One region of the Streptomyces sp. NPDC047130 genome, then DNA from elsewhere that is predicted to be linked to it. Evidence: riboswitches for the same ligand, from Rfam matches in the RefSeq annotation. Region 1 holds a riboswitch; each other region holds the start of a gene.

What was found. A riboswitch is a leader RNA that binds a small molecule or an ion and turns the genes downstream of it on or off. The one in region 1 is predicted to bind cyclic di-AMP.
Positions count from the first base shown of each region.
Region 2: it holds a riboswitch for cyclic di-AMP, as region 1 does, so the genes downstream of both, ABZ836_RS24540 (M23 family metallopeptidase) here and ABZ836_RS27580 (transglycosylase family protein) in region 1, are expected to answer to the same signal.
Region 3: it holds a riboswitch for cyclic di-AMP, as region 1 does, so the genes downstream of both, ABZ836_RS16730 (LysM peptidoglycan-binding domain-containing M23 family metallopeptidase) here and ABZ836_RS27580 (transglycosylase family protein) in region 1, are expected to answer to the same signal.

Region 1 is NZ_JBEYUK010000033.1:13,566-20,025, forward strand. Features, by position in the region: gene ABZ836_RS27555 (hypothetical protein) at 1-21, opposite strand, end outside; gene ABZ836_RS27560 (Ppx/GppA phosphatase family protein) at 392-1,333, opposite strand; gene ABZ836_RS27565 (DUF501 domain-containing protein) at 1,330-1,944, opposite strand; gene ABZ836_RS27570 (septum formation initiator family protein) at 2,124-2,591, opposite strand; gene eno (phosphopyruvate hydratase) at 2,798-4,084, opposite strand; gene ABZ836_RS27580 (transglycosylase family protein) at 4,347-5,042, opposite strand; cyclic di-AMP (ydaO/yuaA leader) riboswitch at 5,047-5,214, opposite strand; gene ABZ836_RS27585 (transglycosylase family protein) at 5,441-6,460, opposite strand, start outside.
Region 2 is NZ_JBEYUK010000025.1:9,953-16,412, reverse strand. Features, by position in the region: gene ABZ836_RS24555 (GNAT family N-acetyltransferase) at 1-493, opposite strand, end outside; gene ABZ836_RS24550 (HPr family phosphocarrier protein) at 678-974, shown strand; gene ABZ836_RS24545 (GntR family transcriptional regulator) at 1,130-1,837, opposite strand; gene ABZ836_RS24540 (M23 family metallopeptidase) at 2,029-2,772, opposite strand; cyclic di-AMP (ydaO/yuaA leader) riboswitch at 2,786-2,976, opposite strand; gene ABZ836_RS24535 (pitrilysin family protein) at 3,184-4,572, opposite strand; gene ABZ836_RS24530 (pitrilysin family protein) at 4,569-5,924, opposite strand; gene ABZ836_RS24525 (hypothetical protein) at 6,190-6,460, shown strand, end outside.
Region 3 is NZ_JBEYUK010000012.1:63,471-69,930, forward strand. Features, by position in the region: gene hpnH (adenosyl-hopene transferase HpnH) at 1-426, shown strand, start outside; gene ABZ836_RS16710 (aspartate aminotransferase family protein) at 423-1,802, shown strand; gene ABZ836_RS16715 (XRE family transcriptional regulator) at 1,948-2,589, shown strand; gene ABZ836_RS16720 (DUF6126 family protein) at 2,586-2,711, shown strand; gene ABZ836_RS16725 (tyrosine-protein phosphatase) at 2,754-3,551, opposite strand; cyclic di-AMP (ydaO/yuaA leader) riboswitch at 4,006-4,160, shown strand; gene ABZ836_RS16730 (LysM peptidoglycan-binding domain-containing M23 family metallopeptidase) at 4,165-5,001, shown strand; gene ABZ836_RS16735 (SGNH/GDSL hydrolase family protein) at 5,271-6,062, shown strand; gene ABZ836_RS16740 (MBL fold metallo-hydrolase) at 6,358-6,460, shown strand, end outside.

The DNA.
Region 1 (6,460 bases):
CAGGTAACGGCGTCTTTGCACGGGCGTGCCTCCTGGGGCGAACTGCGCGGACAGCGCGGACTGCGTGCGGTGCGGGCGGTGTCGTGGAACACCTGGAGTGCGGGGAGTGCGTGAACGGTGCCGCGGAGCGCCTGGGTCCACCGCCGGTCCGGTCCACGGGGGCCCGTCCTCGGGGCCGCCTGCGTGACGCACGGGACGGTGGCCAACCTCCGCGACATCCGCAACCTCCGTGATTTTAGGAGCGGTTGGCCGATTCCGCCCTGGTCCTTCCGGGTGCCGGGAACGACCCCCGCCCCGCGGCGCGGGCGCAAAACGGTGCGGACCGGGAGGGTTGCCCTCCCGGTCCGCACCGGTTGTGTGAGTCATGTCATGCGGCCGGCCGAGGGGCCGCTCAGGCGATGCTCCAGGCGATGCCGTCGAGGATGTCGTGCTCGCTGACCACGACCTCCTCCGCGCCGATCCGCTCCATGATCGCCTGCAGCACCAGGGCGCCCGCGCCGATCACGTCGACCCGGCCCGGGTGCAGCGAGGGGATCTCCGAGCGTTCGGCATGGGTGGAGCGCAGCAGCCGCCCGGTGATCTCGCGGACGCGCTCGTAGCGGACGCGGGAGTGGTGGATGGCCCGCGAGTCGTACTCCGGCAGGTCCTGGGCGATGGCCGAGACGCTGGTGACGGAGCCGGCCAGGCCGACCAGGGTGCGGGCCTCGCGCAGCGGCACGGTCCGCTCGGTGAGGTCCAGGGCGGCCTCCACGTCGGCGCGGATCGCGGCGATCCGCTCCTCGGTCGGCGGGTCGACGACCGCGCCGCCGTCCACCAGGTGCCGTTCGGTCATCCGCACGCAGCCGACGTCGACCGAGCGCGCGGCGCGGACCCGGTCGTCGCCGACCACGAACTCGGTGGAGCCGCCGCCGATGTCGACGACCAGGAACGGCTTCTCCAGGTCGGTGCGGCCCGCGAGTTCACGGGTGGCGCCGGTGAAGGAGAACTCGGCCTCCTGGTCGCCGGTGATCACCTCCGGCTCCACGCCCAGGATGTCCAGCACGCCGGCCACGAACTCGTCGCGGTTCTCGGCGTCGCGGGAGGCGGAGGTGGCGACGAAGCGGATCCGCTCGGCGCCGTGCTTCTCGATCACCGCCGCGTACTCGCGGCAGGCGGCGAAGGTGCGTTCCAGCGCCTCGGGGGCGAGGCGGCCGGTGCGGTCGACGCCCTGGCCGAGCCGGACGACGGTCATCCGCCGGTCCAGGTCGGTCAGCGTGCCGGTGGCCGGGTCGCAGTCGGCGACCAGCAGCCGGATGGAGTTCGTACCGCAGTCGACGGCGGCGACCCGGGTCACTTGCCCTCCTCCTCGACGGGGCGGGCGGCGAAGTACCCGGAGCCGTCCTCGGTGGTGGCCACGATGCCGCCCTCGCCCGCCTCCCGCGGGACGCACGCCTGCGGCGTGACGCACGGGCCCTTGCGCCACCACTCGGGCAGCATGGCGATGGCCTCGTCGCCCAGCGGGTTGACGCCGGGTCCGGCCGCCAGGGAGTGGGCGACCAGGACGTGCAGGCACTTGACCCGGTCCGGCATGCCGCCGGCGCTCGGGAAGCCCTGGAGCACCTCGATCTCGTCGCGGCGGCGGATGTAGTCCTCGTGGGCGGCCCGGTAGGCGGCGGCGAGCTCCTCGTCGGTGCTCAGGCGCTCGGTCATCTCCTTCATGACGCCGTCCGCCTCCAGCGTGCCGATCGCGGAGGCGGCGCGCGGGCAGGTCAGGTAGTACGTCGTCGGGAAGGGCGTGCCGTCCGGCAGCCGCGGGGCCGTCTCCACGACGTCCGGCTGTCCGCAGGGGCAGCGGTGCGCGATGGCGCGCAGGCCGCGCGGCGGGCGGCCGAGCTGGAGCTGGAACGCCTCGACGTCCGCTTCGGTGGGCTCGGTGCGCGGGGTGGAGGGCGGGGGCGTTTCCATGCCGGGGATCAGTCTCTCTCGGTCTGCTGCTGCGATCTTCTGCTGCGGTCTTCTGCTGCGGACGGAAGTCCTGCCGCGGGGCCTCGTGCGACGGCTCCGGGACGGTGGTGCAGGGGGACAGTCTCTCAGGCACCCGCCCCCGCCGGCGGCGACCGGGGCGGCCGGTCGGCGCCGCGGGGTCAGCCCGCGGCGTCGGCCCGGTCCACGTCGTCCCAGAGGACGGCGTACCAGGGGCGGTCCGCCACGGGCCGCCCGGTGTCCCGCCGCGGGGCGGCGGAGCCGCGCACGGTGAAGCCGCTCTCGCCCGGCCGCAGGTGGTGCAGCCGCTTCCTGATCTGCTGCTCGGCGTAGGCGTCGTCCTTCCACCGCGCCTTGAGGTCGCGCAGCTCCTCCACCCGCTCGCGGGCGGCGTCGCGCTCCTCCTCCAGCTTCGCGACCTCGGCGCGCTGGGAGACGTACTGCCGGGTCGGGTAGGCCAGGGCGACGACCAGGGTGCAGAGCACCAGGGCCAGCAGCGCCGCGCGGCCGGTGAGCCGGGAGCGGCGTGCCTGACGGCGGGTCTGGGAGCGGTAGACGCGGGCGGCGGTCTGCTCACCGAGCAGCCGCAGCCGGGTGGTCGTGGAGAACCGGTCCCGGTTCTGCGCCATCTTCTCCGCGCCTCCCCGTGGGCGTTTCGTGTGCCGTGCGTGCCGTGTGCCGTGCGGCGTGTGCCGTGCGGGCCGGCGTCGTGCTGTCCCGTCCCGCGTGCTCCTTCCCCGCACACGGTACGTGACGCCGGGACGCCGTGGGGCGCGGACAGGGGCGTGCCCCCGGAGCCGGGGCTCCGGGGGCACGCGAGGGGCCGTCGGGCAGGTCAGCCCTTGAAGCGCGGGAAGGCGCTGCGGCCGGCGTACACGGCGGCGTCGTCGAGGATCTCCTCGATGCGCAGCAGCTGGTTGTACTTGGCGACGCGCTCGGAGCGGGCCGGGGCGCCGGTCTTGATCTGGCCGCAGTTGGTGGCGACGGCGAGGTCGGCGATGGTGACGTCCTCGGTCTCGCCGGAGCGGTGGGACATCATGCACTTGAAGCCGTTGCGCTGGGCCAGCTCGACGGCGTCCAGGGTCTCGGTCAGGGAGCCGATCTGGTTGACCTTGACCAGCAGGGCGTTGGCGGCGCCCTCCTCGATGCCGCGGCCGAGGCGCTCGGGGTTGGTGACGAAGAGGTCGTCGCCGACGAGCTGGACCTTGTCGCCCAGCTTCTCGGTGATGACCTTCCAGCCGTCCCAGTCGTCCTCGAACAGCGGGTCCTCGATGGACACCAGCGGGTAGGCCGCGACGAGCTCCTCGTAGTACTCCGTCATCTCGGCGGCGGAGCGCTCCTTGCCCTCGAATAGGTACTTGCCGTCCTTGTAGAACTCGGAGGCGGCGACGTCGAGGGCGAGGGCGACCTGCTGGCCGGGGGTGTAGCCGGCCTCCTTGATCGCCTCGAGGATCAGGTCCAGGGCCTCGCGGTTGGAGCCGAGGTTCGGGGCGAAGCCGCCCTCGTCGCCGAGGCCGGTGGACAGGCCCTTGGTCTTCAGCACCTTCTTCAGCGTGTGGTAGACCTCGGTGCCCCAGCGCAGGGCCTCGGAGAAGGACTCGGCGCCGATCGGCGCGATCATGAACTCCTGGATGTCCACGTTGGAGTCGGCGTGCGAGCCGCCGTTCAGGATGTTCATCATCGGCACCGGCAGCAGGTGCGCGTTGGGGCCGCCCAGGTAGCGGAAGAGCGGCAGGTCGCTGGCCTCGGCGGCGGCGTGGGCGACGGCGAGGGAGACGCCGAGGATGGCGTTGGCGCCGAGCGAGCCCTTGTTGTCGGTGGCGTCCAGGTCGAACATCGCCTGGTCGATCAGGCGCTGCTCGGTGGCGTCGTAGCCGACGAGCTCCGGGCCGATCTGCTCGATGACGGCGAGGACGGCCTTCTCGACGCCCTTGCCGAGGTAGCGGTTCTTGTCGCCGTCGCGGAGCTCGACGGCCTCGAAGGCGCCGGTGGAGGCGCCGGACGGGACGGCGGCACGACCCGTGCTGCCGTCGTCGAGGCCGACCTCGACCTCGACCGTGGGGTTGCCTCGGGAGTCCAGGATTTCCCGGGCTACGACGACGTCGATGGACGGCACGAGCATCTCCTTCTGGGATGTGACGCGGGTGGCGCCGGACCACCTGGCCCGGCACGGGGTGCACAGCCTCCGTGGCTCTGCGAGACCGAGCCTAACCGGCCGGGCGGGATCGGCCAGCCGGTCACCCCCTGTACGGAGGGGTAACAGGAGATTAATTGTTCCGGCTCGAAACAAAAAGCCCTGGAGGCGGATCCGCCGGAAACGCCCCCGCCCCCGGGCGCGTGGTGACGCGCCCGGGGGCGGGAGGTTCGTGCGACGGGCGGACCGGTCAGCCCAGGTGCAGCATCTGGCCCGGGTAGATCAGGCGCGGGTCCTCGACGACGTCCTTGTTCAGCTTGAAGAGCTTCTTCCAGCCGCCCTTGATGTCGTGCTCCTCGGCGATCAGGCTGAGCGAGTCGCCCTTGACGACCTTGTACTCACCGTCACCCTTGAGGACCTTCTCGCCGGTGGGCGTGGTGACCTTCTCCTGCTTCTTCGGCTTCTCCGCCTTGGCGGGCTGGGCCGGGGTCTCCTCGGCCTGCGGCGCGGGGGCGGGAGCCTCCTGCTGCGGGGCCTCCTGGGCGGGGGCCTCGGCGGCGCCGCCCTGGTAGGGGGTGCTGGAGAGGCCGGTGCCGCAGTGCGGCCAGGCGCCCGGGCCCTGCTCGGCGAGGACCTTCTCGGCTATCTCGATCTGCTGGGCCTTGGTGGCCTGGTTGGCCTGGGCGGCGTACTGGGTGCCGCCGAAGCCGGCCCAGGTCTGGCTGGTGAACTGCAGACCGCCGTAGAAGCCGTTGCCGGTGTTGATGGACCAGTCGCCGCCCGACTCGCACTGGGCGACGGCGTCCCACTCGGACTCGGTGGCGGCGGACGCGGTGCCCGCCGTCAGCAGCGGGGCGGCCACGACCGCGCCGGTGAGACCGGCGACGGCGAGAGCGCGCTTGGCCTTGGACGGACGACGGTGCTTGCCCTGGCAGGTAAACGACATGGAGGTATCCCCTCACCGACGCCTACGAGGTGAGCTGTCGGGTTCGGGCTATGAGGGTCGCCCGGCCGCACACCTCTCGGTGCGCGGCTTCACCCCTAGCCGTTCCGGCGGTCTGGCCGCCGGGCCGGCACTTACCTGGTTCCCCCGCTCCTGCCTACGGCGCATGACGCGACGACATGTCCCGTACGGCCGTTGGCAGGATTAGGCGTGACGGCCGCCGGGGCCCGCTGGAGCGAGCGGTTCGACGTTAGCCACGCCCATGCCGGGATTTCAAAGACGATCAGGGCTTCTGAGACCCATCTCTCACTTCTCCGGAATCAGACATTCCAGGACGAAAAGGCGGGTAACTCCCCCGATTTTGCCCGCCTTTCGCCCTTCTCCTGCCGTCGTCCCGACCGCTACGGGAGGGTGAGGACCATGCCCGACACCAGGCGGTCCGGGTCCTTCCCGATCAGGTCGCGGTTCTCCTCGTAGAGGGCGCGCCAGCCGCCCTTGACGCCTTCCGACTTGGCGATGGAGACCAGGCTGTCGCCGGCCCGCACCTGGTAGGTGTCCGCGGGGGCGGCGTGCCGGCCCGAGGTGCCGGAGCCGGACTGCGCGGCGGTCTCGTCGGCGCTGGGGCCGCGGTGGCGGCCGGAGCCGGAGGAGGAACCGGTGCTCTCCTCCTGCGCGGTGTCCCCGCCGAAGAGCGGGGTGTCGTCCTGGAAGAGGGGACCGTCGCCGTCGCCGAACAGCGGGGCGTCCTCGTCCGGCGCGTCCTCGCCGGTGGCGCCGTCCTGCTCGCCGCCGTCGCCGCGGACCGGGACGTCCTCGCCGGAGCCGCCCTTGCCGGTCCCGCCCTTGTCGCTGTCGTCCTTGCCGCTGTCGCCGCCGACGCCGTTCTGGCCGTCCTGGCCGTTCTGGCCCCCGCCGGTCTCGGGCAGGTCCGGGATCACCGGGCTGCCGGTGCCGGTGTCCACCAGGCCGAGGTCCTGGCCGAGGTCCAGGAGGCCGCCGCCCTGCGCGGAACCGTAGCCGGAGCCGGGGAGGAAGCCGTGGTCCGAGGCGCCGTTCGCGCCCTCGCCGGACCGCCCCTGCCCACGGGCGTCACCGGTCTCGCCGTCCACGACGCCCGACTTGTCGCTGTTGCGGCTCCTGTCGCTCTTGTCGGTCTTGCCGCTTTCGCCGGTTCCGGCCAGGTCGCCGCCGACGGAACCCCAGCCGGAGGCCGAGCCGTCGAAGGCGCCGGGGCCGGTCACGTCGCCGGTCCGCAGCGCGTCCACGCCGGTGTCCACCTCGGCGGCGGGGCCGTCCTCGCGCAGACCGTTCATGGCGCCGCAGGCCAGCCACGGGGTGGCTCCCTGCTCGGCGAGGATCCGCTCGGCCACCGCGATCTGCTGGGAGCGGCTCGCCTCCGACGGCTTGGAGGCGTACGACAG
Region 2 (6,460 bases), on a different contig from region 1:
CGTCCGTGAACACCTTGATCATCTTGGTGTTGGCGGGCAGCACCTCGGCGGTGAAGCGGCGCACGCCCCGTTCCCGGGCGACGGCGGCGATGTGCTCCAGCAGCGCGGAGGCGACACCGCGGCCGTGGTGGGCGTCCTGCACCAGGAAGGCGACCTCGGCCTCGTCGGCGGGCGAGGAGGCGGGCATGCCGGTGGCGTCGACCCGGTCGTAGCGGACGGTGGCGATGAACTCGCCGCCGAAGGTGGCCGCGAGGCCGACCCGGTCGACGTAGTCGTGGTGGGTGAACCGGTGCACGTCCTTGGCGGACAGGCGGGGGTACGGGGAGAAGAACCGCAGGTACTTCGACTCGTCGGAGACCTGCTCGTAGAAGCTGACCAGGCGTTCCGCGTCGTCCTCGGTGATGGGCCTGACGTGGGTGATGCCGCCGTCGCGGAGCACGACGTCGGCTTCCCAGTGTGCGGGGTACTCGTGACGGTCCGACGGGCTCTGCATGCCGCAAGCCTACGGCGCGCGGCCGCTTCGGGCGCGGGGCCGGTGGGCCCCGGTCCGCCGGGGGCGGGACGCACCGGCCAGGAGGGCCGCAAGGCGCCGCGGGGACGACGGGAGCCACGAGGACCGCGAGGACCGCGAGGACCGCGACGTTCACGACGAGAAGGAGGAGAGCGAGGTGCCGGAGATGGCCGAACGGCGGGTGAGGGTGGCGGGACCGGACGGGCTGCACGCCCGGCCGGCGGCGCGCTTCGTGCGCGCGGCGCAGGAGTCGGGGCTGCCGGTGCGGGTGGCCCGGGCGGACGGGGCCGGGGCGGGGCCGGTGAGCGCCGCGTCGATCCTGAAGGTGCTGGGCCTGGGGGTGCGGGGGGGCGAGGAGATCGTGCTGTCCTGCGAGGGCGAGGGCGCCGAGGCGGTGCTGCGCCGTCTCGCGGACCTGGTGTCGCAGCCGCCGCCGAGGGGGCCTGGACACGCGATGCTCTGAACACCTGCGCCTGGAACGCCGCTTTCCCCTCCGCCGTGCGCGCCGTCCGCATTTCCGGGCAGGCAAAAGCGCCGGGCAACACCTCGGACCGAAGAAAGACCGAAGGAATAGGCATGCGGTAACGAATTCCTTCGCCCTTGTATACGGCCTCGGTGTTAAGTGGAGAGGCCGCTCGTGTTTACGGCATGTTGCGAAGTCCTCACCACGTCCGGGCGCACCGCGCTTCCGCGGTTCTGCCCGGGAATGCGGAGCCGGTGCAGGGCGAGCGAGCGTTCGGTGTGCAGGGCGGTCGTCTGCCGGGCCCGCTCGCCGTCCCCGCGGGCCACGGCGTCGACGATGGCGCCGTGCTCGGCCCAGGTCTCGGTGGGCGCCGGCAGCGGGTCCACCGAGTACATCCAGGCGATCTTGTGCCGGAGCTGAGTGAGGGACGAGGTCAGGGCGCCGCTGCCGCAGGCCTGTGCGAGCGTCTCGTGGAACCAGCCCCCCAGGGATCGCAGGTCCTCGCCGTAGCCCCGCCGCGCCCGCTCCTGCCCCAGCCTGACCAGGCCACGGAGGACTTTCAGGTGGGCCTCGGTGCGGCGCTGCGCGGCCCGGGCGGCGCCCAGCGGCTCCAGCAGCAGCCGCATCTCCAGCAGGTCCGCGGCCTCCTGCTCGGTCGGCTCGGCCACACAGGCCCCGGCATGGCGCCGGGTGACCACGAAGCCCTCCGCCTCCAGGGTGCGCAGCGCCTCGCGGACCGGGACCCGGGAGACCCCGTAGCGCCGGGCGAGCAGTTCCTCGGTCAGCCGGCTTCCCCGCTCGTGGACGCCTGCGACGATGTCGTCCCGGATCGCCGTGCATACCGAATGCGCGGGAATACGCATGCCGACCTCCGCCTCGATGAATGAATTGACTCTAAGGCAATCGACGGCGATTTCCGACGGGAAGGCCCCGCGGACGGGGAATTTTTGGCCGTGGCCCGCCCGGTGCGTCCGGTGCGCCCGGAATCCTTCCGGAACGACGAAAAGCCCCCGCCCGGGAAACCGGGCGGGGGCTTTCGCGTGTGCGGGTGGCGTCAGAGGTTCACGCCGTGGGACCGGAGGTAGGCGACCGGGTCGATGTCGCTGCCGTACTCGGCGGTCATCCGCGCCTCGAAGTGGAGGTGCGGCCCGGTGACGTTGCCGGTGGCGCCGGAGCGGCCGATGTGCGCGCCGGGGGTCACGGCCTGGCCGGGGGTGACGCTGACCGAGGAGAGGTGGCCGTACTGGGTGTAGGTGCCGTCGTGCATCTTGATGACGACCTGGTACCCGTAGCTGCCGCCCCAGCCGGCCTCGACCACGGTGCCGCGGCCCACCGAGCGGACCGGGGTGCCGGCGGCGGCGTGGAAGTCGACGCCGGTGTGGCTGCCGGAGGACCAGACGGCGCCGCCGGCCTGGTAACCGGTGGAGACGTAGGAGCCGGCGATGGGGCTGACGAACATGGTGAGGCGGCGCAGGCGCTCGCGCTCGGCCTCGCGGGCGGCGCGGCGCTCGGCCTCCTCGCGCTCCTCGCGGGCCTTCGCGATGGCGGCCTTCTCGGCGGCCGCCCGCTCCTGGGCCTCGGCCTGCTCGTCGATCTGGTCGGCCACCCGGTCGCCGATGGTGACGACGGGCAGCAGGCCGGTGGTCTCGTTGACGGACGTCTCGGCGGCGGAGGCGGGAGTGGCCAGGGTGCCGACGACGCCGGTGGTGGTGAGAGCGGCGAGGCCTGCCAGGCCGGCGGTGGTACGGCTGGTCCGGCCGGGACGGCGGTGCCTGCCGGAGGCGCAGTTGAACGCCATGAAGTGGCTGAGTCCTTTCCTTCCCTCTCGCCGGCCGGGTTAGCTGTCGGGTTCGGAGCAGGAAGGTCTCCTACGGGCTTCTCCCACCGTGCGCACGCTGTGCGCGCGCCGTGCGGAAGGCACCCGATTCACCCCAGGGGATGCCGCTTGTGGGTCCCCGGCTCCCCTGGCTCGCGCCGTACGGGGATTAGGCGATGACTGCCCGGCGCCGCGGGCGCGGCGCACAAGTGTGGCGGACAGCCGGACCGAAGCTAATGGCGTGATCATTCGGATCACAAACGGATCAAGGCTTTTGTAGCGCATCCCACAGGGCAAACCGGACGCTTCCCTACGCAACGCATGTTGTCCGGGACGAAACGGGCCCCGGCGACCGGATGGGTCACCGGGGCCCGAACCGGCTTGTACGGGCGGTTACTCCGCGCCGACCACCGTCACCTCGCCGATGCCCAGGTCGCGGACCGGGCCGGCGATCTGCGCGGCGTCGCCGACGAGGACCGTGACCAGGCGGTCCACCGGGAAGGCGCTCACCGCGGCCGCCGTGGCCTCCACGGTGCCGGTGGCGGCGAGCTGCTGATAGAGCGTCGCCTGGAAGTCGTCCGGCAGGTGCTGCTCCACCTGGTCGGCCAGGGTGCCGGCCACCGCGGCGGCCGTCTCGTACTTCAGCGGGGCGACGCCCACCAGGTTCTGCACCGCGGTGTCGCGTTCGGCGTCGGTGAGGCCGCCCTCGGCCAGCGTGCGCAGCACCTGCCACAGGTCCTGCAGCGCCGGGCCGGTGTTGGGGGTGTCCACCGAGCCGCTGATGGCCAGCAGGGCCGCGCCCGAGCCGTCGGGCGCGGAGCGCAGGACCTGGGCGAAGGAGCGGACTCCGTAGGTGTAGCCCTTCTCCTCGCGCAGCACCTTGTCCAGCCGGGAGGTGAGCGTGCCGCCGAGGCAGTAGGCGCCGAGCACCTGGGCCGGCCACACGCGGTCGTGCCGGTCCGGACCGGTACGGCCGATGAGCAGCTGGGTCTGCACCGAGCCCGGGCGGTCCACGATCACCACGCGGCCCGTGTCGTCCGCCGTCACCGCGGGCACCGGGTGCGGGTCGGCCGGGGAGCCCGTCCACGCGCCGAGGGTCTCGGCCAGCAGGGCGTCGAGGTCGACGCCGGTGAGGTCGCCCACCACCACGGCGGTCGAGGTGGCGGGGCGGACGTGCCGCTCGTAGAAGGCGCGCACGGCGGCCGCGTCGATCTTCCCGACCGTCTCCTCGGTGCCCTGACGGGGGCGCGCCATCCGCGAACCGGCCGGGAAGAGCTCCTTGTAGAGCTCCTTGGCGGCGCGGCGGGCCGGGTTGGCCAGCTCGTGGGGGATCTCGTCGAGCCGGTTGCGGACCAGCCGGGACACTTCGTCCTCGGCGAACGCGGGGGCCCGCAGCGCGTCGGCGAGCAGCCCGAGGGCCTTGGGCAGCCGGGAGACCGGCACCTCCAGCGAGACCCGCACGCCGGGGTGGTCGGCGTGCATGTCCAGCGTGGCGCCGCACCGTTCGAGCTCGGCGGCGAAGTCCTCCGCGGAGTGCTTGTCGGTGCCCTCCGCGAAGGCGCGCGCCATGATGGTGGCGACGCCGTCCAGTCCGGCGGGCTCCGCGTCGAGCGGCGCGTCCAGCAGCACCTCGACCGCCACGACCTGCTGTCCGGGGCGGTGGCAGTGCAGGACCGTCATGCCGTTGTCCAGCGCGCCGCGCCCCGGGGCGGGGAAGGCCCACGGCTTGGGCTCGCCGGCCTGCGGCATCGGGTGGAACTCCATCGTGGCCAGCTCGGTCACTTGGCCTCCTCCTCGTTCTCGTCGGTGGCGGCCTCGTCCTCGCCCTCCGGGGTGATCGGCTCGTACACCAGCACCGCGCGGTTGTCGGGGCGGAGCCGGGCCTTGGCCACCTCCTTGACCTCCTCCGGCGTCACCTCCAGGACGCGGCGGACGGCGGTCAGGGCGAGCTGCGGGTCGCCGAACAGCACGGCGTAGCGGCAGAGTTCGTCGGCGCGGCCGGCGACCGTGCCGAGCCGGTCCAGCCACTCGCGCTCCAGCTGCGCCTGGGCGCGCTCCATCTCCGCGGGAGTGGGGCCCTCGGCGGCGAGCCGCGCGAGCTCCTCGTCCACGGCGGCCTCGATCACCGGGACCTCGACGTCCCCGGAGGTCTTGACGTCCAGCCAGCCCAGCGACGGGGCGCCCGCCAGGCGCAACAGGCCGAAGCCGGCCGTCACCGCGGTGCGGTCGCGGCGCACCAGCCGGTTGTAGAGGCGGGAGGACTCGCCGTAGCCCAGGATGGTCAGGGCCACGTCGGCCGCGTCGCAGGCGCGGGTGCCGTCCTCGGGGAGGCGGTAGCCGGCCATCAGGGCGCGGGCCGGGACCTCCTCGCGGACGACCTCGCGGATCTCCTCGCCGATGACCTCGGGCAGCGCGCCGTCCCGGGGGGCCGGCTTGCCGTCGTGGGAGGCGATGGAACCGAAGTACTTCTCGACCCAGGCGAGCGTCTGCTCCGGGTCGATGTCGCCGACCACCGACAGCACCGCGTTGTTGGGCGCGTAGTAGGTGCGGAAGAACGCGCGGGCGTCCTCCAGGGTGGCGGCGTCCAGGTCGGCCATCGAGCCGATCGGGGTGTGGTGGTACGGGTGGCCCTCCGGGTAGGCGAGGGCGAAGATCTTCTCGAACGCCGTGCCGTAGGGGACGTTGTCGTACCGCTGGCGGCGCTCGTTCTTGACGACGTCGCGCTGGTTCTCCATCGACTCGTCGTCGAGGGCGGTGAGCAGGGAGCCCATCCGGTCGGCCTCGAGCCAGAGCGCGAGCTCCAGCTGGTGGGCCGGCATGGTCTCGAAGTAGTTGGTGCGCTCGAAGCTGGTGGTGCCGTTGAGGGAACCGCCCGCGCCCTGCACCAGTTCGAAGTGCCCGTTGCCCTTCACCTGGGCCGAGCCCTGGAACATCAGGTGCTCGAAGAGGTGGGCGAGGCCGGTGCGGCCCCGGACCTCGTGCCGGGAGCCGACGTCGTACCAGAGGCACACCGCGGCGACCGGGGTCAGGTGGTCCTCCGACAGCACCACGCGGAGCCCGTTGGCGAGGCGGTGCTCGGTAGCGGTGAGGCCTCCTGAGCCTGCCTCGGCTGTGGCCGTGTGACCCATGGGCATGTACGTCCCTTCGATCGCGGTTGAACATTGAGAACGTTGAACATTTGAGAACGCTGAGCACGCTGAGCACGCGAACTGCCTGTCACTGTATGCAACCGTGGCGGGGTACCGCCCGGTTCCCGGTACGGCACTTTGCCGCCCGATCCGGGGACGCGCTCCGCCCCCGGGGCCCGGACCCCGCTCCCTCCCGGGCGCGGGGATGTGCTGGGATGGTCGGCGCCCACCGACCTGACGTCCCCGCCGCGGGACAGGAAAGGACGTTCCGATGCGCAAGGCCCTGACCGTCACCGCCGCCCTGGTAACGGGCGCCGTGCTGCTCACCGGATGCGGAGGCTCCGGCGGCGACGAGGCGGCGAAGGGCGGGAGCGCCGCGTCCTCCGCGCGGGCCGAGGAGTCCCCGCGGGCCGAGGAGTCCTCGCAGCCCGCGCCCGCGGAGAAGGGGATCGACGGCACCTGGCGCACCGTCAACGACAGCCCCATCAAGACCCTCGAGATCACCGGGACCGAGGTCGCCACCACCGGCGAGCTGGCCTGCG
Region 3 (6,460 bases), on a different contig from region 1:
CAGACCCGCGAGCTCTTCCGCAAGGCGTTCTCCGGCGGCAACCGCCGGCGCTGGAGGCTCAACCACTCGCCGCTGTTCCTGGACTTCCTGGAGGGCCGGGCCGACTTCGACTGCACCGCCTGGGCCATCCCCAACTACTCCCTCTTCGGCTGGCAGCGCCCCTGCTACCTGATGAGCGACGGCTACGTCCCCACCTACCGCGAGCTGGTCGAGGACACCGACTGGGAGAAGTACGGCCGCGGCAAGGACCCGCGCTGCGCCAACTGCATGGCGCACTGCGGATACGAGCCCACCGCCGTGCTCGCCACCATGGGGTCCCTCAAGGAGTCCCTGCGCGCCCTGCGGGACACGGTGGCCACCAACAGGGCCAACCGGCCGCAGGCGGCGGAGCCGGCCGCGGTCACCGCCGCGGAACCGCGGCCGTGACCGGTTTCGACCTCGCCGCCCTGCTCGCCGAACGGTCCGGCGAGCGGTACGCCCTGCACGAGCGCCACCTCAACCACCAGCTCCCCCGGATGCTCCGCACCCTCGGCTTCGACAAGGTGTACGAACGGGCCGAGGGCGCCTACTTCTGGGACGCCGAGGGCAACGACTACCTGGACATGCTGGCCGGCTTCGGGGTGATGGGCCTCGGCCGCCACCACCCGGTCGTCCGCAAGGCGCTCCACGACGTCCTCGACGCCCGGCTCGCCGACCTCACCCGCTTCGACTGCCCGCCGCTGCCGGGGCTCCTCGCCGAGCGGCTGCTCGCCCACAGCCCGCACCTGGAGCGCGTCTTCTTCTGCAACAGCGGCACCGAGGCGGTGGAGACCGCCCTGAAGTTCGCCCGGCGGGCCACCGGGCGGGCGCGGATCCTGCACTGCGACCACTCCTTCCACGGCCTGACCACCGGCTCCCTGTCGGTCAACGGCGAGGCGGGCTTCCGGGACGGCTTCGGCCCCCTGCTGCCCGACACCGCCGTGCCGCTGGGCGACCTCGGGGCGCTGGAGCGGGAGCTGGCCCGGGGCGACGTGGCCGCGCTGATCGTCGAGCCCGTCCAGGGCAAGGGCGTGCACGAGGCGCCGCCGGGCTACCTGCCCGCCGCCCAGGACCTGCTGCGGCGGCACAAGGCGCTGCTGATCGCCGACGAGGTGCAGACCGGCCTCGGGCGCACCGGCGACTTCTACGCCCACCAGCACGAGGAGGGCGTGGAACCGGACCTGGTGTGCGTGGCGAAGGCGCTCTCCGGCGGCTACGTGCCGGTCGGGGCGACGCTCGGGAAGGAGTGGATCTTCCGGAAGGTGTACTCCTCCATGGACCGGGTGCTGGTCCACTCCGCCAGCTTCGGTTCCAACGCCCAGGCGATGGCGGCGGGGCTCGCGGTGCTGTCGGTGATCGAGCACGACCAGGTCGTCGCCGGGGCGAGGGCGACCGGAGAGATGCTGCGGTCCCGGCTGGAGGCGCTCACCGAGCGGTACGAGCTGCTCGCCGACGTGCGGGGGAGGGGGCTGATGATCGGCATCGAGTTCGGCCGGCCCCGGTCGCTCAAGCTGCGCGGCCGGTGGGCGATGCTGCAGGCCGCGCGGAAGGGGCTCTTCGCGCAGATGGTCGTCGGTCCGCTGCTGCGGCGGCACCGGATCCTCACGCAGGTCTCCGGCGACCACCTCGAGGTGATCAAGCTGATCCCGCCGCTGATCATCGGGGAGCGCGAGGTCGAGCGGTTCGTGACGGCGTTCACGGCCGTGATGGACGACGCGCACGAGGGCGGGCTGGTGTGGGACTTCGGCCGCCACCTGATGCGGCAGGCGGTCGCCAACCGGTGACCACGGGACGCCCCGCCCGCAGGGGAGGGGCTCCCGGAGGCGGCAGGGCGTCACCGACGCGCCGCCGGGGCGGTGCGCCGACCCGGCGGTTTGCCTCTGGGGCAAGGAATTTGCCTGCCGGGTAAACCCGTGGCTGAATGGTGGTATGTCCGCAGCGACTCCCGGTGCCCCGGGAGACCTTCCCAGCGTAGCTCCGACGCTCCGTGCGCTCCGCCACCGCTCGGGTCTGACCCTCGAGGCCGCGGCCCGTGCCGCGGACCTCTCCCCGGCCCACCTCTCCCGCCTGGAGACGGGGCACCGGCAGCCCTCCCTCCCCGTGCTCCTCGGCCTCGCCCGGGTGTACGGCACCACCGTCTCCGAGCTGCTCGGCGAGACCGCCCCGGACCGCGAGTCGGTGGTCCGGGGCGCCGACGCCCTGGAGACCCGTGCCGGCGGGTGGAGCTACTGGCCGGCGGGGGCGCCGGGCCGCGCCATGCAGGCCCTGCGGGTCCGCATCCCGCACCGCGGCGGCCCGCAGGACCAGGTGGTCCGCGTCCATCCCGGCGAGGAGTGGCTGCACGTCCTCACCGGGCGGCTCCGCCTGCACCTGGGGGACACGTCCCACCTGCTGGGGCCGGGTGACAGCGCCCACTTCGACTCGCTGACCCCGCACCGCCTGGCCGCCGAGAGCTCCGACGGCGCCGGGCTCCTGTTCGTCCACACCCTGTTGCAGAGCCCCACGGCCGCGCTGTGCCTCGGACCCGAGGCGACCGCGGGCCACCCGACCCCGTCCGGAGGGACGTCGTGAAGAACATCGAGGACAAGCTCCCCCGCGCCCTGTGGATCCGCCTCTTCGTCTACATCGTGGCGGGCCACCTCTTCGCCGGCTTCATCTGGCTGCTCTTCGAGGCGGGCGCCCGCGCCAACTGAGCGGGGGAGGGGCGGGGCGGCCGGGCCCGCCCCTCCGCGCGGTCAGTCGAGCAGCCGCTCGCGCAGCCGCGCCCGCAGCTCCGGCGTGACCCCGAGACCCTCCGTGAGGTAGGCGTCGACGCCGCCCCAGGTCTCCTCGATGGTCTCGAAGGCCGCCCCCAGGTACTCCTGCCGGGCGTCGAACAGCGGGCTCAGCAGTTCGGTGATCTCCGGCGTGTACGGGTCCGAGGACTCGCCGCCCCGGTGCAGCTTGTAGCGCCGGTGCTTGGCCCCCGACTTCAGGTAGTCCTCCGTGACGGCGTCCCGCTCCACGCCCACGGCCAGCAGCGTGATCGCGATCGACAGGCCCGCCCGGTCCTTGCCGGCCGAGCAGTGCATCAGCGCCGGCATGCTGTCCTCGGCGAGGGAGCGCAGCACCCGGGAGTGCTCGTCGGTACGGGTGAGGATGGTCGCCCGGTAGGAGGCGATCATGCGCTGCTCCGCCCGGCCGTCGCCCAGCAGGGGGCGCAGCTCGTCGACGCCGCCGCGGCGGACCCGCTTCCAGAACTCGGCGCCGTCGGCGGGGTCGGACAGCGGCAGCCGGACCTCGCGGACCCCCGGCAGCGTGACGTCGGGGCCCTCCAGGCGCCGGTCGGCGTCGTTGCGGAAGTCGAAGACCGTGTGCAGGTTCAGGGAGGCGAGGAACGCGGCGTCCTCGGCGGTGGCGCTCGCCAGGTGGCCGCTGCGGAACAGCACGCCGTTCCTCACCTTGCGGCCGTCCGTGGTGGGCATGCCGCCCACATCCCGGAAGTTCCGCACTCCGGCGAGCTGGGGCTCGGTCGACGGGACCTGCTGCGTCACGGGTGGCTCCTCCCACTTGGCCCCGTCGGCCGCGGCAACCGACGGGTGCGTCCTGACGATACGACACGGCTCCGCGGGACCAGGAGGGTGCCGTCGCCCGGACGTCGCGCGAACCGGTGGGTGCAAAAGTCGCATCACGGACATAACGCACCAAGGAGTACTTGTCCGCTTATGGGTCAACTTGCCCCGAGGAGGCGGAGTGTGGGCGGACCGGCGCGTGAGCAGCCTCATACCGGTGACCGAGCGTCGTCGGGGTCCGAGGTGCAACTCCCGTGCCCGCGGCGGGAGATGTGGTCCCCGTGGCGACTCTGTGTGACCGTTTTGCCCTCAAGCGATCACAAAGAATGCACGTTCGTGGAAATCCCGCGCTTGTCCGCTTGCGTGCCGGTCGCATACGTTCACGATCCGATCCGGGCGGACGCCGAATCCTGCCGCCGACCGGATCCCTCACACTCACCCGAGTAACCCGAGTACGGCAGGAGCGGGGGACCCACAGGTACGCGCCTGTTCCGGTCTCCGGAACGGGCTAGGGGTAAAGCCGCGCCCAGCGCGGCCGGGCATCTCCAGCCCGCACCCGACAGCTCACCTCGCAGGCGACGGAGAGGACAACGTCATGCCCGCGAAGCGTCACAAGCACCGCCGTCCCACCGGCGTCCAGCGCCTCACCCGCTCCATCGCCGTCGCCGGCACCGGCGCCGTGGCCCTCGGCCTGCCCCTGTTCGGCGCCACCGGCGCCCACGCCGCCGCCCCGGAGCAGGCCGCCCAGAGCCTGCCGGTCGCCGCGAAGAAGACGGCCGCCGAGACCTACACGGTCAAGAAGGGCGACTCGCTGTCGAAGATCGCGGAGAAGAAGAAGGTCTCCGGCGGCTGGAAGCAGCTGTACAAGATCAACCGTGACGTGGTCGGCGACAACCCCCGCCTGATCAAGCCCGGCACCAAGCTGGAGCTCGGCAAGAAGGCCGCCACCCAGCCCGCCAAGGCCAAGGCCGCCGCCCCCGGGACCGCCGCGCCGAAGACGACCGTCGCCGACGCCGCGAACGCCGCCGGCTACACCGCCCCCGCGGACGCCGCCCTCGGCACCGCCTACCGCACCGCGGGCAGCATGTGGTCCAGCGGCTACCACACCGGCGTCGACTTCGCGCTGCCCACCGGCACCCCGCTGAAGTCCGTCGCCGCCGGAACCGTGGTCTCCGCCGGCAACGGCGGCGCCTACGGCAACCAGGTCGTCATCCAGCACCAGGACGGCATGTACTCCCAGTACGCCCACCTGTCGCAGCTGTCCGTCTCCGCCGGACAGACCGTGACCGTCGGCCAGCAGATCGGCCTGTCCGGCGCCACCGGCAACGTCACCGGCCCGCACCTGCACTTCGAGATCCGCACCTCGCCCGACTACGGCTCCGACGTGGACCCGGTCGAGTACCTCCGCTCGCACGGCGTCAGCCTGGGCTGACCCCCCGAGGGCCTCGCGGTTGCGCGCGAACGAGGGCCGTGCCCCCCCGACCGGGGGGCACGGCCCTCGCCGCGTCCCGGCGAGGACGCCCGACGGTCCGCGTCCGGCCCCTGTCGCAACGGCCCACGTTTATTCCGCTGTTGGGAAAGAGTTGACGAGTGGCCTATCTCACCGCCCGTCAACCCCTCCCTACGGTCGCGTAGCTCACATCCGAAGGTGGAGGATGCCTCGATGTGGCAGACGATTCGAAGAATGACAGCAGAACAGTGATGGGGTCGATCGGGTCGTACGTGGCCGTCGGGGACAGCTTCACCGAGGGCGTCGGTGATCCCGGACCGGACGGGACGTTCGTCGGCTGGGCCGACCGCCTCGCGGTGCTCCTCGCCGACCTCCGTCCGGAGGGCGAGTTCGACTACACCAACCTCGCCGTGCGCGGGAAGCTGCTCGACCAGGTCATGGCCGACCAGATCCCCCAGGTCCGCGGGCTCGCCCCCGACCTGGTGTCCATCTGCGCCGGAGGCAACGACATCCTGCGCCCCGGCACCGACCCCGACGAGGTCGCCGAGCGCTTCGAGAAGGCCGTCGCCGAACTCGCCTCGGCGGCCGGCACCGTCCTGGTCGCGACCGGCTTCGACACCCGCGGCGTCCCGGTGCTCAGGCACCTCCGAGGCAAGATCGCCACGTACAACGGGCACGTCCGGGCCATCGCCGACCGCTACGACTGCCGGGTCCTCGACCTGTGGTCGCTGCGCAGCGTCCAGGACCGCCGCGCCTGGGACAGCGACCGGCTGCACCTCTCCGCCGAGGGGCACACCCGGGTCGCCCTCCGCGCCGGCCAGGTCCTCGGCCTCGACGTCCCCGCCGACCCCGAGCAGCCCTGGCCGCCGCTGCCCCAGCGGGGCGTCCTGGAGGTCCGCCTCGACGACGTGCACTGGGCGCGCGAGCACCTGGTGCCGTGGATCGGGCGCCGGCTGCGGGGCGAGTCCTCCGGCGACACCGTCGTCGCCAAGGGCGCGCTGGCCCTGGACAACCTCAAGTCCTGGCTGACCCGCGCCGTCTGAGCCGTGGGCTCCCGCCCCCGCCGAGGCCTTCGCCCGGCGGAGGCCCGGCGGAGGCCTCGGCGGGCGGGAGCGGCACGCCGCGCGTGCGTCCGGTCCCGCCCCCGGTCAACGCCGGGCGGCTCCCCGGCGTCCGTAGGAGCATGAGCAGGAACGTGGACACCCGAACAGGCAGCACGGCTGGAGGCCACCCGTGAGCGACACCGGTTCCCTTTCCCGATCCGTCTCCGCCGCCGGCGCGTCCCTGGTGCGCGGCCTGAGCCCGGAGTCCTTCGGAGCGGAGCCCCGGGGCGAGCGGCTGGCCCGCATTCAGGCGTCGCCCCACTTCGCGGACGGCGTCTTCCGCAACCCGGCCGGACCGGTCCGCACCACACCCGCGCCCGCCTCCCGGGGTGAGCTCG